3 regions of the Metabacillus sp. KJ11-3 genome follow, and region 1 is predicted to be linked to each of the others. Evidence: a T-box and tRNA genes for the amino acid it is inferred to sense, from the RefSeq annotation. Region 1 holds a T-box; the other regions hold tRNA genes.
What was found. A T-box is a leader RNA that pairs with one kind of tRNA and senses whether it is charged. The one in region 1 lies ahead of serS (serine--tRNA ligase), so its partner is inferred to be a tRNA-Ser.

Region 1 (5,005 bases):
GAGGTTGACTATGAAACCTATAAAAACCTTTTTGATGCTATGGTCATGACTCCTTATTTTCCACATCCAGACCTTCTCATTTATTTAGAAGGAAGCTTGGATGATATTTTATCGAGAATTAAACTTCGCGGACGTCCAATGGAACAGCAAACACCAGTTGAATATTGGACTGAAATGCACCAAAGATATGAAAATTGGATTAATAATTTTAATGCCTGTCCTGTACTACGTATCAATATTAATGATTATGATATTATGAAAAATGAAAAGTCTATCGAACCTATTATAGAGAGAATTGGCTATTTTATTGAACAGACGAAATTTCTAAAAAATAAGAGGATGACATAAAGGTTTACGTTCCTTTATGTCATCCTCTTTTTTTATTAGAAAACTGTAGTTTATTGCTAATCCTAAAATTTGAATGCTTTGGTCTTCTTATACTTTCCAAACATATAAAAAAAATCGCTACAGTCCAGTAACGATTTTACATCAATCTCCCATATTTTATGCGCTGAATATGAGATTAAGTTTTAAAATTATGGAGGAGGAAAGGGGATTCGAACCCCTGCGGGCTTTGACACCCCTGTCGGTTTTCAAGACCGATCCCTTCAGCCGGACTTGGGTATTCCTCCGTATTGACAAAATATAATTTATCATATTTTTTATATACTTGTCAACATTTTATTATTTTTTTTAGTTGTTATGAAAATAAATACTTCACATAGTAGTATATCCATGTAAGGGGGCAATTAAATCCCCCTTTATATATTTTTAGTCAACCATACTAATACTTTCTTTATTCCCCATATAAGGTCTAAGCACCTCTGGGATAATGACAGATCCATCTTCCTGTTGATAATTTTCCAAGATGGCAGCAACTGTTCTTCCAATAGCTAATCCTGATCCATTTAATGTGTGGACATGCTCCACCTTTGCTTTTGGATCTCTTCTAAATCGAATATTTGCTCGGCGTGCTTGGAACGCCTCAAAATTACTGCAAGAAGAAATTTCACGGTATGTTCCATAGCTTGGGATCCAAACTTCAAGGTCATATTTTTTAGCTGCCGTAAAACCTAAATCTGCTGTACACATGCTCATTACCCGATATGGAAGTCCTAATAGTTGAAGTACTTTTTCAGCATGTCCTGTCAGCTTCTCAAGCTCCTCATAAGAATCCTCTGGCTTAACAAAGCGAACTAGCTCTACTTTATTAAATTGGTGTTGACGTATTAATCCTCTTGTATCTCTTCCTGCTGATCCAGCTTCGGAACGGAAATTTGCACTAAATGCAGCATAACTAATAGGTAGTTGTTCAACATTGAGTATTTCCTCACGGTGCATATTTGTAACAGGTACTTCAGCAGTTGGAATTAAGAAATAATCTTCTCCTGCAATTTTAAATGCATCTTCCTCAAATTTAGGCAACTGACCTGTACCTGTCATACTATCACGATTCACGATAAAAGGCGGTATGATTTCTGTATAACCATGCTCGTCAACATGAAGATCTAACATAAAGTTAAATAGTGCTCTTTCTAAACGTGCACCCAACCCACGGTAAAAAACAAAACGACTTCCTGTAACCTTTGCTGCCCGTTCAAAGTCCAGAATTTGCAAACCATCTGCAATGTCCCAGTGCGGCTTTGGCTCAAATTCAAAGTGTGGTTGTTCTCCCCACTTTCTAATCTCTACATTATCATCCTCTGTATCCCCAACTGGAACACTTTCATGAGGAATATTTGGAATAGATAATAAAAGGTTATCAAGTTCAGCCTCTACTTTACGTAATTGCTCATCATAACCTTTAATCTTCTCTCCTACTTCTTTCATTTCTTTAATTAAATGATCAGCATCCTGCTTTTCCCTTTTTAACTGGGCGACTTGTGCAGAAACATCATTTCTTTTGCTTTTTAATTCTTCAGTAGCAGCAATAAGCTCTCTTCTCGTTTTATCAAGCTCTTCAAATTTCCCAAAATCAGTTAGGTCTTCACCGCGTTTAGATAACTTTTCTTTTACTTCTTCAAGATTGGTACGAAGAAATTTACTATCCAACATAAATATTTCCACTCCTTTTTTGAATATACACTCGCAATCAAGGAAATTTAAGCAACAAAAAAACTCCCGTCCCAAAAAGGGACGAGAGTTACCCGCGTTGCCACCCTAGTTAAGAATACCTCGTATTCTTCACTTAATGAATAACGGTCATAGCCGGAATTGCCTACTTTAACATTTGTTAGTTCAGCTATTCATTCAAGGATGGATTCACAAGCATCTATCACCGATTTTCACCAGCCACCGGCTCTCTATAGATAGAACATCATGCTACTAATTCCTATCATCACGTTTGCTTATTTGATTAAGTATAAATTAATTTACTATAAGTTTACAGTAGTCGCAAGTTTTTTATACAACTTATTTAGACTCTTTTACCATATTGATAAATAATTGAGTCATTCGATGATCATCAGTTAACTCAGGATGGAAGGAACAGCCAAGAAATTGCCCTTGGCGAGCTGCAACAATTCGGCCGTTGTGCTTCGATAGGATCTCAACATCCTCTCCAACCTCAACTATATGAGGAGCACGGATAAAGACTCCTACAAAGTCCTCTCCAACACCGGTAATCATTAATTCAGCCTCAAAGCTATCCTTTTGTCGTCCAAATGAATTACGCTCTACTGTTACATCTAATAATCCTAAGTGAGATTGATCATATCCCACGAGATTCTTAGCCAAAAGAATTAACCCTGCACATGTACCAAACATAGGTCTACCAGATGCAGCAAATTCTTTTAATGGCTCCATAAAATCATATTTATCGATAAGGCGACGCATCGTTGTGCTCTCGCCACCTGGCATGATTAAGCCATCAAGGTCTGCAAGCTGATTAGCTGTTTTAACAATAACTCCTTCAGCTCCACATGCTTCTATTGAACGAATATGCTCCCTAACAGCACCTTGTAATCCTAAAACACCAATTTTCAGCATGTTAAAAACTCCTTTGTCCTACCAACCACGCTCTTGCATTCTTTGCTCTGGTAAAAGACTTGAAATTTCGACTCCTTGCATTGCAGATCCAAGTCCTTTAGAAAGTTTCGCAATTAGTTCGTAATCTTGATAATGAGTCGTTGCTTCAACTATAGAACGTGCAAACTTAGCTGGGTTTTCTGATTTAAAGATACCAGATCCAACAAATACTCCATCAGCACCAAGCTGCATCATTAACGCAGCATCAGCAGGAGTAGCTACACCACCAGCAGCGAAGTTAACAACCGGTAATTTTCCTTCTTTTTTAATTTGAAGAAGAAGTTCAAAAGGAGCACCTAAATTTTTTGCTTCTGTCATTAACTCATCTTCGCTCATAGCAGCAACCTTACGAATTTGTGCATTTACCTTACGCATATGACGAACAGCTTCAACAATGTTTCCTGTTCCTGGCTCACCTTTTGTACGAAGCATAGACGCACCCTCTGCAATACGACGAGTTGCTTCACCTAGATCACGGCAGCCACAAACGAATGGTACTGTGAAGTCACTTTTTAATAAGTGATACTCTTCATCTGCAGGAGTTAAAACTTCACTTTCATCAATATAGTCAACACCCATTGCCTCTAACACACGTGCCTCTACAATGTGTCCGATACGTGCTTTTGCCATAACTGGAATTGATACAGCATTCATTACTTCTTCTACAATTGTTGGATCAGCCATTCTCGCTACACCACCGGCAGCACGAATGTCAGCAGGAACTCGTTCAAGTGCCATTACAGCAACTGCGCCTGCTTCCTCAGCGATTTTAGCTTGCTCTGCATTTACAACGTCCATGATGACGCCGCCTTTTTGCATTTCTGCCATTCCACGTTTTACGCGGTCAGTACCTGTTGTATTACTCATTGTGGTTGTCCCCCTTATGTAATGTCCTAATATATAGGATTTGTTTTAGATTGAGAAAAATTCATCTACGCTATATTTTATCCTAAGTTCTAAAAAAATCCTATCAAAATTCATGTAATTAGTAAAACAATTCCTATATGTTTTACTATTCTATCATTTCTTATATAATAATTTTCTATTATAACTCAGATTTTATCAATCGAATATCTTTTTTCATCATTTTAATGAGCTTACAATAAATAGAAGTGTATAAAAAAGACTCCCTATATAGAGAGTCTTTTCATAAATGATTAAAACCAACCTTTTACTGTGTCTGATACTGTGCCCCATAATCCACCAAAGAAGCCTCCAATACCTCTCATAGAGAGAACAAACCAGTTGGCCTTTTCAACTGTTTCTTTTGTAACAAGATCTACTTGAGAGAGTGTGTCACTTTTGATATTTGTTAGTGCTTGACCTTCACCCTCATATTTTATCGTCATTTTTCCGACTACATGGTCTTTTTTAACTGGTGCCGTTAATTCCCCTGCTTTTGACAATTGATCTTGGTCAATTTCAAATGCTGGTTTATAGGCATCCTCTTCACCCTTTTTCACAACTAATGTTACTGCATCCTTTGTATGAATGGATACTGAATCTTCTTTTCCTTTTACAACAGGAATTGTTGATTGTTTATCAATTTGATAATTTGCTGGAAATACTTCTTTTACTGAGAAGTTTTCGAATGCATAGTCCAACATTTTTTCTGTCTCAGGAAAGCGTGCATCCTTCACATCTCCTTGTGCATCCATCACAACTGAAATGACACGCATACCATTTTTAGTTGCAGTAGCAGTAAAACAAGATCCCGCAGAGGAAGTTGATCCTGTTTTAAGACCGTCTACACCTTCATAACCAAATACTAACTCTGGAAGCATCCAGTTCCAGTTTGGCATGTGAGTTGCGTCATCAGTACCTTCTCTAAAGGTTTTTTTAGGAATACTAGCTGTCTCTAAAACCTCTGGGTAGTCTTGAATTAATCTTTGTGAAAGTAAGGCCATATCTCTTGCTGATAATTTATTTTCTGCATTCACATCTGTTCCTTCAGGATGCATACCAGCTAAATCCTTAT
Region 2 (5,005 bases), 1.3 Mb from region 1:
GGTGCCCGTACCGCAAACCGACACAGGTAGGCGAGGAGAGAATCCTAAGGTGAGCGAGAGAACTCTCGTTAAGGAACTCGGCAAAATGACCCCGTAACTTCGGGAGAAGGGGTGCTTTTTAGGGTGAATAGCCCGGAAAAGCCGCAGTGAATAGGCCCAGGCGACTGTTTAGCAAAAACACAGGTCTCTGCGAAGCCGCAAGGCGAAGTATAGGGGCTGACGCCTGCCCGGTGCTGGAAGGTTAAGGGGAGAGGTTAGCGCAAGCGAAGCTTTGAACCGAAGCCCCAGTAAACGGCGGCCGTAACTATAACGGTCCTAAGGTAGCGAAATTCCTTGTCGGGTAAGTTCCGACCCGCACGAAAGGCGTAACGATCTGGGCACTGTCTCAACGAGAGACTCGGTGAAATTATAGTACCTGTGAAGATGCAGGTTACCCGCGACAGGACGGAAAGACCCCGTGGAGCTTTACTGTAGCCTGATATTGAATTTTGGTACAGCTTGTACAGGATAGGTAGGAGCCTGAGAAGCCGGAGCGCCAGCTTCGGTGGAGGCGTCGGTGGGATACTACCCTGGCTGTATTGAAATTCTAACCCGCGAGCCTTATCGGCTTGGGAGACAGTGTCAGGTGGGCAGTTTGACTGGGGCGGTCGCCTCCTAAAATGTAACGGAGGCGCCCAAAGGTTCCCTCAGAATGGTTGGAAATCATTCGTAGAGTGTAAAGGCACAAGGGAGCTTGACTGCGAGACCTACAAGTCGAGCAGGGACGAAAGTCGGGCTTAGTGATCCGGTGGTTCCGCATGGAAGGGCCATCGCTCAACGGATAAAAGCTACCCCGGGGATAACAGGCTTATCTCCCCCAAGAGTCCACATCGACGGGGAGGTTTGGCACCTCGATGTCGGCTCATCGCATCCTGGGGCTGTAGTCGGTCCCAAGGGTTGGGCTGTTCGCCCATTAAAGCGGTACGCGAGCTGGGTTCAGAACGTCGTGAGACAGTTCGGTCCCTATCCGTCGTGGGCGTAGGAAATTTGAGAGGAGCTGTCCTTAGTACGAGAGGACCGGGATGGACGCACCGCTGGTGTACCAGTTGTCTTGCCAAAGGCATAGCTGGGTAGCTATGTGCGGAAGGGATAAGTGCTGAAAGCATCTAAGCATGAAGCCCCCCTCAAGATGAGATTTCCCATCACATTAGTGAGTAAGATCCCTGAAAGATGATCAGGTTGATAGGTCAGAGGTGGAAGCGCGGTGACGTGTGGAGCTGACTGATACTAATCGATCGAGGACTTAACCTAATAATAAGCGAATGCTTAGTGAATTGAATTGTGTATCGTTATCTAGTTTTGAAGGAATATATAAAGTTTTTTCAAAAAAAGACTTGAAAAATTCTTTTAAAATAGTATAATCATTCTTGTCGCAGTTATCTGGTGATGATGGCGAAGAGGTCACACCCGTTCCCATGCCGAACACGGAAGTTAAGCTCTTCAGCGCCGATGGTAGTTGGGGGTTTCCCCCTGTGAGAGTAGGACATTGCCAGGTTGCAATAGAATGTTATACAAAACGAAGGCATGCTAAATTCGCGACGTCCTGTTGCAACGCATGCACTTGCACATCCAGTGCTTCGGAGGATTAGCTCAGCTGGGAGAGCACCTGCCTTACAAGCAGGGGGTCGGCGGTTCGATCCCGTCATCCTCCACCATAATACTAAGCCGGTGTAGCTCAACTGGTAGAGCAACTGACTTGTAATCAGTAGGTTGGGGGTTCAAGTCCTCTCGCCGGCACCACTCATTATTATTCATTAATTAGTCATTAGCTCAGTTGGTAGAGCACGACCGAGTAAGCTTTGTAGCATTACATCAGCACACAAATCGAGCTACATCTTGAATAAACGACCTGAGATTTGGGTGTCAAAAACAAGAAGAAACATACTTTTACATCTCATTATAAGATGAGCCATTAGCTCAGTTGGTAGAGCATCTGACTTTTAATCAGAGGGTCGAAGGTTCGAGTCCTTCATGGCTCACCATTATCACACCATGCGGGTGTGGCGGAATTGGCAGACGCGCTAGACTTAGGATCTAGTGTCCTTGTGACGTGGGGGTTCAAGTCCCTTCACCCGCACCATTAATATCAAGCGGAAGTAGTTCAGTGGTAGAACACCACCTTGCCAAGGTGGGGGTCGCGGGTTCGAATCCCGTCTTCCGCTCCAGTAAGTGCCGGGGTGGCGGAACTGGCAGACGCACAGGACTTAAAATCCTGCGGTAGGTGACTACCGTACCGGTTCGATTCCGGTCCTCGGCACCATGAATTTTAGCGCCCGTAGCTCAATTGGATAGAGCGTTTGACTACGGATCAAAAGGTTAGGGGTTCGACTCCTCTCGGGCGCGCCATTGAAAATTATCTAGCAGGAAGTCAGACGTGAGATTGAGATATTGACCTCACATATCCCTTATCCAATAAAACGGGAAGTAGCTCAGCTTGGTAGAGCACTTGGTTTGGGACCAAGGGGTCGCAGGTTCGAATCCTGTCTTCCCGACCATTTAGATATAAAACATGGGGCCTTAGCTCAGCTGGGAGAGCGCCTGCTTTGCACGCAGGAGGTCAGCGGTTCGATCCCGCTAGGCTCCACCAATCTAAAACGATGACTATTAACTATGGCGGTGTAGCTCAGCTGGCTAGAGCGTACGGTTCATACCCGTGAGGTCGTGGGTTCGATTCCCTCCGCCGCTACCATTCTTAAAATTCTTGATAAACCAGATGGACCTTTAGCTCAGCTGGTTAGAGCAGACGGCTCATAACCGTCCGGTCGTAGGTTCGAGTCCTACAAGGTCCACCATTTTCTATACGGAGGAATACCCAAGTCCGGCTGAAGGGATCGGTCTTGAAAACCGACAGGGGTGTCAAAGCCCGCAGGGGTTCGAATCCCCTTTCCTCCTCCATTTTGCTTTTGAATAAAAAGCAGTGGCTAATTTTATACCTCCATATTATCGCGGGGTGGAGCAGTCTGGTAGCTCGTCGGGCTCATAACCCGAAGGTCGCAGGTTCAAATCCTGTCCCCGCAACCAATTTAATTGAAAGATTTAAATAATGGTCCGGTAGTTCAGTTGGTTAGAATGCCTGCCTGTCACGCAGGAGGTCGCGGGTTCGAGTCCCGTCCGGACCGCCATTGATATTTATTAAGAAGCAAATTATTATTGTAACCTAATTATCGTGTAAGAGGGTTTCGATAAGCGAGAAGGTCGAGGAAACGACTGAGCGAGCACCGGAGCGTATGAGAATACGTGAGGATGTGAGTGAGGGAGATGACGAAGAGATTCGAAGCTTAGCGGAAGCCGAAAACTATATTGGCTCGGTAGCTCAGTTGGTAGAGCAATGGACTGAAAATCCATGTGTCGGCGGTTCGATTCCGTCCCGAGCCACCACTTAATAAATTATAATAAAATAATGGCGGTTGTGGCGAAGTGGTTAACGCATCGGATTGTGGTTCCGACATTCGTGGGTTCGATTCCCATCAGCCGCCCCATATATTGCGGGTGTAGTTTAGTGGTAAAACCTCAGCCTTCCAAGCTGATGATGAGGGTTCGATTCCCTTCACCCGCTCCAATATAAATGGGCCTATAGCTCAGCTGGTTAGAGCGCACGCCTGATAAGCGTGAGGTCGATGGTTCGAGTCCATTTAGGCCCACCATTTATACTATTCCGCAGTAGCTCAGTGGTAGAGCTATCGGCTGTTAACCGATCGGTCGCAGGTTCGAGTCCTGCCTGCGGAGCCATATATATGGGGAAGTACTCAAGTGGCTGAAGAGGCGCCCCTGCTAAGGGTGTAGGTCGTGTAAGCGGCGCGAGGGTTCAAATCCCTCCTTCTCCGCCAGTTTTATCATTTTCTTAGGCCCGTTGGTCAAGCGGTTAAGACACCGCCCTTTCACGGCGGTAACACGGGTTCGAATCCCGTACGGGTCATATCAAAAAACACTGTTTATTAACAGTGTTTTTTTGTTTGATGTAAATTATTAAATAAGAAGTTTAAAGTTTTATATAAGCTTATTGTGATAACAACAAATTGAAAGACAGACCTCGGGTCTTATGAAAGACAAATACTCTTGAATTCCCCTCGGTCATGTCCTTCATAGGAGTTATGAAAGACAATTCTCTTAAATCATCCTCAGTTATGTCCTTCGTAGCCAATATGAAAGACAATTCTCTTAAATCACACCTCAGCAATGTTCTTCATAGCTGTTAAAAAAATTAAAAAGGCAAAGCTCCTAACCTATATCACCATCGCAGTCTCACTGCCTCTAAGAAAGGTAAATCATTATCATCACCCCGGCATAGCTACATCCACACGATGAATAACTTATCCCCCTAAATTACTATTCTATAAATTCATATATAATCTTTCATAGAAAAACTATAGGTAAAACCTCTAATATTGCTTTACTAAAATATTTTACTTTTCATTCAATTATTCTTTACCTTAACAGAAAATCCTTCATAAATTCAGAAAAACACCATTATTTCACCTGAAAAAAATTCAACAAATTCCAACAAAAAGTCGAAAAAACTATTTTATTTATATAATAATATGACATGTGTGTTTAGGTGGTTTTTCCTAATTAAAGCGGTTTCGTAAGGAATTTGGATATTATATCTAATGATTAAATTTTTTCCTATCACAGGGATACCAGCTATTTTCCTCGTGCATCCTATTAACATATAAAATTTCTCTTAAATTTTAAAAGAATAATAATAAAAAAATTATCATGAGTCCTTGTTGGTTTATGTCGGAAAAAAGAACGTTTTCATTAAAGGGATTCATTTGTAAGTATTGAATCTTTAGCATAGATAATAATAAGAGAAAGGGTGACTTAAGTGACCGTCACATCTCTAACAGACTACGATATTCATTTATTTCATGAGGGACAGTCTTTTGAAAGTTTTCGAGTTTTTGGAGCACATCTTACAGAGCAAAATGGTAAGAAAGGTACTTCTTTTTGTGTCTGGGCTCCACAT
Region 3 (5,005 bases), 530 kb from region 1:
AGGCTTGCCTCTTGGGGTTGTAGGACACTCTATACGGAGTTACAAAGGAACGGAGTAAATGAAGAGGTCTGGAAAGGCCCGTCAAAGAAGGTAACAACCCTGTAGTTGAAACTTCGTTCCCTCCAGAGTGGATCCTGAGTACGGCGGGACACGAGAAATCCCGTCGGAAGCAGGGAGGACCATCTCCCAAGGCTAAATACTCCCTAGTGACCGATAGTGAACCAGTACCGTGAGGGAAAGGTGAAAAGCACCCCGGAAGGGGAGTGAAAGAGATCCTGAAACCGTGTGCCTACAAGTAGTCAAAGCCCGTTAATGGGTAATGGCGTGCCTTTTGTAGAATGAACCGGCGAGTTACGATCCCGTGCAAGGTTAAGTTGATAAGACGGAGCCGCAGCGAAAGCGAGTCTGAATAGGGCGAATGAGTACGTGGTCGTAGACCCGAAACCAGGTGATCTACCCATGTCCAGGGTGAAGTTCAGGTAACACTGAATGGAGGCCCGAACCCACGCACGTTGAAAAGTGCGGGGATGAGGTGTGGGTAGCGGAGAAATTCCAATCGAACCTGGAGATAGCTGGTTCTCTCCGAAATAGCTTTAGGGCTAGCCTTGAAATGAGAGTCTTGGAGGTAGAGCACTGATTGGACTAGGGGCCCCCATCGGGTTACCGAATTCAGTCAAACTCCGAATGCCAAAGACTTATGTTCAGGAGTCAGACTGCGAGTGATAAGATCCGTAGTCAAGAGGGAAACAGCCCAGACCACCAGCTAAGGTCCCAAAGTATACGTTAAGTGGAAAAGGATGTGGAGTTGCTTAGACAACCAGGATGTTGGCTTAGAAGCAGCCACCATTTAAAGAGTGCGTAATAGCTCACTGGTCGAGTGACTCTGCGCCGAAAATGTACCGGGGCTAAACGTATCACCGAAGCTGTGGACTGTTCTTACGAACAGTGGTAGGAGAGCGTTCTAAGGGCTGAGAAGCCAGACCGTAAGGACTGGTGGAGCGCTTAGAAGTGAGAATGCCGGTATGAGTAGCGAAAGAGGGGTGAGAATCCCCTCCACCGAATGCCTAAGGTTTCCTGAGGAAGGCTCGTCCGCTCAGGGTTAGTCGGGACCTAAGCCGAGGCCGAAAGGCGTAGGCGATGGCCAACAGGTAGAAATTCCTGTACCACCTCCTCACCATTTGAGCAATGGGGGGACGCAGAAGGATAGGGTAAGCGCGCTGTTGGATATGCGCGTCCAAGCAGTTAGGCTGACAATGAGGCAAATCCCATTGTCACATAAGCTGAGCTGTGATGGCGAGGGAACTATAGTACCGAAGTTCCTGATTCCACACTGCCAAGAAAAGCCTCTAGCGAGGTGAGAGGTGCCCGTACCGCAAACCGACACAGGTAGGCGAGGAGAGAATCCTAAGGTGAGCGAGAGAACTCTCGTTAAGGAACTCGGCAAAATGACCCCGTAACTTCGGGAGAAGGGGTGCTTTTTAGGGTGAATAGCCCGGAAAAGCCGCAGTGAATAGGCCCAGGCGACTGTTTAGCAAAAACACAGGTCTCTGCGAAGCCGCAAGGCGAAGTATAGGGGCTGACGCCTGCCCGGTGCTGGAAGGTTAAGGGGAGAGGTTAGCGCAAGCGAAGCTTTGAACCGAAGCCCCAGTAAACGGCGGCCGTAACTATAACGGTCCTAAGGTAGCGAAATTCCTTGTCGGGTAAGTTCCGACCCGCACGAAAGGCGTAACGATCTGGGCACTGTCTCAACGAGAGACTCGGTGAAATTATAGTACCTGTGAAGATGCAGGTTACCCGCGACAGGACGGAAAGACCCCGTGGAGCTTTACTGTAGCCTGATATTGAATTTTGGTACAGCTTGTACAGGATAGGTAGGAGCCTGAGAAGCCGGAGCGCCAGCTTCGGTGGAGGCGTCGGTGGGATACTACCCTGGCTGTATTGAAATTCTAACCCGCGAGCCTTATCGGCTTGGGAGACAGTGTCAGGTGGGCAGTTTGACTGGGGCGGTCGCCTCCTAAAATGTAACGGAGGCGCCCAAAGGTTCCCTCAGAATGGTTGGAAATCATTCGTAGAGTGTAAAGGCACAAGGGAGCTTGACTGCGAGACCTACAAGTCGAGCAGGGACGAAAGTCGGGCTTAGTGATCCGGTGGTTCCGCATGGAAGGGCCATCGCTCAACGGATAAAAGCTACCCCGGGGATAACAGGCTTATCTCCCCCAAGAGTCCACATCGACGGGGAGGTTTGGCACCTCGATGTCGGCTCATCGCATCCTGGGGCTGTAGTCGGTCCCAAGGGTTGGGCTGTTCGCCCATTAAAGCGGTACGCGAGCTGGGTTCAGAACGTCGTGAGACAGTTCGGTCCCTATCCGTCGTGGGCGTAGGAAATTTGAGAGGAGCTGTCCTTAGTACGAGAGGACCGGGATGGACGCACCGCTGGTGTACCAGTTGTCTTGCCAAAGGCATAGCTGGGTAGCTATGTGCGGAAGGGATAAGTGCTGAAAGCATCTAAGCATGAAGCCCCCCTCAAGATGAGATTTCCCATCACATTAGTGAGTAAGATCCCTGAAAGATGATCAGGTTGATAGGTCAGAGGTGGAAGCGCGGTGACGTGTGGAGCTGACTGATACTAATCGATCGAGGACTTAACCTAACAATAAAGCGAATGCTTAGTGAATTGAATTGTGTATCGTTATCTAGTTTTGAAGGAATATAAAAGTGAAAAAACACTTGAAATATTCCCAACATATAGTATAATAATTTTTGTCACAAATGTCTGGTGATGAAGGCGAAGAGGTCACACCCGTTCCCATGCCGAACACGGAAGTTAAGCTCTTCAGCGCCGATGGTAGTTGGGGGTTTCCCCCTGTGAGAGTAGGACGTTGCCAAGCTGTGATTATTCCGCAGTAGCTCAGTGGTAGAGCTATCGGCTGTTAACCGATCGGTCGCAGGTTCGAGTCCTGCCTGCGGAGCCATTTTGGAGAGCTGTCCGAGTGGCCGAAGGAGCACGATTGGAAATCGTGTATACGCTAACCGCGTATCAAGGGTTCAAATCCCTTGCTCTCCGCCACAATTTCTATTATACATAAGGCCCATTGGTCAAGCGGTTAAGACACCGCCCTTTCACGGCGGTAACACGGGTTCGAATCCCGTATGGGTCACCATTAAAATCGGAGGATTAGCTCAGCTGGGAGAGCACCTGCCTTACAAGCAGGGGGTCGGCGGTTCGATCCCGTCATCCTCCACCATATATATTATCGCGGGGTGGAGCAGTCTGGTAGCTCGTCGGGCTCATAACCCGAAGGTCGCAGGTTCAAATCCTGTCCCCGCAACCAATTTAAGTTGACGACGCTACGTCGATTATTCTTCATAGCGAGGCAACATAGTAGTGCTGTAAAGTGCAACCAAATAATGGTCCGGTAGTTCAGTTGGTTAGAATGCCTGCCTGTCACGCAGGAGGTCGCGGGTTCGAGTCCCGTCCGGACCGCCATTATTTTTAAAAAGTTTTACTCATATATTATGTATAGAGTAAAAGGGTTTCAATAAGCAAGAAGGTCGAAGAAGTGACTGAGCGAACACCGCAGCGTATGACCATACGTGAGGATGTGAGCGATGGAGCTGATGAAGAGATTCGAAGCTTAGTGGAAGCCGAAAACTGTATTGGCTCGGTAGCTCAGTTGGTAGAGCAATGGACTGAAAATCCATGTGTCGGCGGTTCGATTCCGTCCCGAGCCACCTTTTATTTTTAATTTAATGCCGGTGTAGCTCAATTGGTAGAGCAACTGACTTGTAATCAGTAGGTTGGGGGTTCAAGTCCTCTCGCCGGCACTCTCTAAAGTGGAGGGGTAGCGAAGTGGCTAAACGCGGCGGACTGTAAATCCGCTCCTTAGGGTTCGGCAGTTCGAATCTGCCCCCCTCCACCATTTTCATTTGTAAATAAACCTTCATTTAGGGGCATAGTTTAACGGTAGAATAGAGGTCTCCAAAACCTTTGGTGTGGGTTCGATTCCTACTGCCCCTGCCAATTTCAATTATAGTGGCGATTGTGGCGAAGTGGTTAACGCATCGGATTGTGGTTCCGACATTCGTGGGTTCGATTCCCATCAGTCGCCCCATTTATATAGCTAAGTAAATAGGATACATTCGATCAGTTGATCTTCAAATTTAAATCCAAAAAACACTTGGTTATCGATAGATTTCATGAAGAAGATTCGAAGAAGCTTATTCAATGGGCTATAGCCAAGCGGTAAGGCATCGCACTTTGACTGCGACATGCGTTGGTTCGAATCCAGCTAGCCCAGCCATTTTTTTAACACATTTTTAGTCTAATTGCATAGGCTAAACCATATAGATAAGTAAGATCGCGGAAGTAGTTCAGTGGTAGAACACCACCTTGCCAAGGTGGGGGTCGCGGGTTCGAATCCCGTCTTCCGCTCCAATTAAAATGGCGGCATAGCCAAGTGGTAAGGCAGAGGTCTGCAAAACCTTTATCACCGGTTCAAATCCGGTTGCCGCCTCCATTTTAACACCCTTGCCGGGGTGGCGGAACTGGCAGACGCACAGGACTTAAAATCCTGCGGTAGGTGACTACCGTACCGGTTCGATTCCGGTCCTCGGCACCATTTGTACTTAATCCTTTGCCAGTGTGGCGGAATTGGCAGACGCGCACGACTCAAAATCGTGTTCCTTCGGGAGTGTCGGTTCGACCCCGACCACTGGTATCTAAATGCTATATAATCAAGGCTCCAACATATGTTGGGGTCTTTTTTGTATTTTTTCTACACGACTAAAATAATCGAAAATCGTATGCGGTGAGTCGTGTGCGTAGGAGGTTGTTTATGAGAAGACGTGTAGAATTAACAGAAGAAGAATTAAAGATTATTAAAAAGAAAATTAGTGAAGAGGAAGCTTTCGAAAAGTTCTTTAAGGAATGCTACCTACGAAATTTAAGACCAGCGACAATCGAATATTACAAAAATGAATTTCATGGTGCAAAGAAAATCATTAA

Region 2: it has a tRNA-Ser gene. The T-box ahead of serS (serine--tRNA ligase) is inferred to sense a tRNA for this amino acid. The anticodon was not compared.
Region 3: it has a tRNA-Ser gene. The T-box ahead of serS (serine--tRNA ligase) is inferred to sense a tRNA for this amino acid. The anticodon was not compared.

What each region holds. Positions count from the first base shown of each region.
Region 1 is NZ_CM147865.1:4,511,795-4,516,799, forward strand. It holds gene AC0L8O_RS22565 (deoxynucleoside kinase) at 1-348, shown strand, start outside; tRNA gene AC0L8O_RS22570 (tRNA-Ser) at 540-632, opposite strand; gene serS (serine--tRNA ligase) at 772-2,055, opposite strand; T-box leader at 2,130-2,348, opposite strand; gene pdxT (pyridoxal 5'-phosphate synthase glutaminase subunit PdxT) at 2,413-2,988, opposite strand; gene pdxS (pyridoxal 5'-phosphate synthase lyase subunit PdxS) at 3,007-3,894, opposite strand; gene AC0L8O_RS22590 (D-alanyl-D-alanine carboxypeptidase family protein) at 4,185-5,005, opposite strand, start outside.
Region 2 is NZ_CM147865.1:680,685-685,689, forward strand. It holds rRNA gene AC0L8O_RS03475 (23S ribosomal RNA) at 1-1,290, shown strand, start outside; rRNA gene rrf (5S ribosomal RNA) at 1,419-1,534, shown strand; tRNA gene AC0L8O_RS03485 (tRNA-Val) at 1,619-1,694, shown strand; tRNA gene AC0L8O_RS03490 (tRNA-Thr) at 1,704-1,779, shown strand; tRNA gene AC0L8O_RS03495 (tRNA-Lys) at 1,946-2,021, shown strand; tRNA gene AC0L8O_RS03500 (tRNA-Leu) at 2,034-2,119, shown strand; tRNA gene AC0L8O_RS03505 (tRNA-Gly) at 2,130-2,204, shown strand; tRNA gene AC0L8O_RS03510 (tRNA-Leu) at 2,211-2,299, shown strand; tRNA gene AC0L8O_RS03515 (tRNA-Arg) at 2,309-2,385, shown strand; tRNA gene AC0L8O_RS03520 (tRNA-Pro) at 2,458-2,534, shown strand; tRNA gene AC0L8O_RS03525 (tRNA-Ala) at 2,551-2,626, shown strand; tRNA gene AC0L8O_RS03530 (tRNA-Met) at 2,652-2,728, shown strand; tRNA gene AC0L8O_RS03535 (tRNA-Ile) at 2,755-2,831, shown strand; tRNA gene AC0L8O_RS03540 (tRNA-Ser) at 2,842-2,934, shown strand; tRNA gene AC0L8O_RS03545 (tRNA-Met) at 2,984-3,060, shown strand; tRNA gene AC0L8O_RS03550 (tRNA-Asp) at 3,085-3,161, shown strand; tRNA gene AC0L8O_RS03555 (tRNA-Phe) at 3,342-3,417, shown strand; tRNA gene AC0L8O_RS03560 (tRNA-His) at 3,443-3,518, shown strand; tRNA gene AC0L8O_RS03565 (tRNA-Gly) at 3,525-3,598, shown strand; tRNA gene AC0L8O_RS03570 (tRNA-Ile) at 3,607-3,683, shown strand; tRNA gene AC0L8O_RS03575 (tRNA-Asn) at 3,694-3,768, shown strand; tRNA gene AC0L8O_RS03580 (tRNA-Ser) at 3,776-3,866, shown strand; tRNA gene AC0L8O_RS03585 (tRNA-Glu) at 3,884-3,955, shown strand; gene glgB (1,4-alpha-glucan branching enzyme) at 4,865-5,005, shown strand, end outside.
Region 3 is NZ_CM147865.1:3,983,128-3,988,132, reverse strand. It holds rRNA gene AC0L8O_RS19855 (23S ribosomal RNA) at 1-2,650, shown strand, start outside; rRNA gene rrf (5S ribosomal RNA) at 2,773-2,888, shown strand; tRNA gene AC0L8O_RS19845 (tRNA-Asn) at 2,898-2,972, shown strand; tRNA gene AC0L8O_RS19840 (tRNA-Ser) at 2,977-3,067, shown strand; tRNA gene AC0L8O_RS19835 (tRNA-Glu) at 3,087-3,161, shown strand; tRNA gene AC0L8O_RS19830 (tRNA-Val) at 3,170-3,245, shown strand; tRNA gene AC0L8O_RS19825 (tRNA-Met) at 3,256-3,332, shown strand; tRNA gene AC0L8O_RS19820 (tRNA-Asp) at 3,411-3,487, shown strand; tRNA gene AC0L8O_RS19815 (tRNA-Phe) at 3,660-3,732, shown strand; tRNA gene AC0L8O_RS19810 (tRNA-Thr) at 3,753-3,825, shown strand; tRNA gene AC0L8O_RS19805 (tRNA-Tyr) at 3,837-3,920, shown strand; tRNA gene AC0L8O_RS19800 (tRNA-Trp) at 3,948-4,021, shown strand; tRNA gene AC0L8O_RS19795 (tRNA-His) at 4,037-4,112, shown strand; tRNA gene AC0L8O_RS19790 (tRNA-Gln) at 4,227-4,301, shown strand; tRNA gene AC0L8O_RS19785 (tRNA-Gly) at 4,361-4,435, shown strand; tRNA gene AC0L8O_RS19780 (tRNA-Cys) at 4,444-4,517, shown strand; tRNA gene AC0L8O_RS19775 (tRNA-Leu) at 4,531-4,619, shown strand; tRNA gene AC0L8O_RS19770 (tRNA-Leu) at 4,637-4,718, shown strand; gene AC0L8O_RS19765 (hypothetical protein) at 4,836-5,005, shown strand, end outside.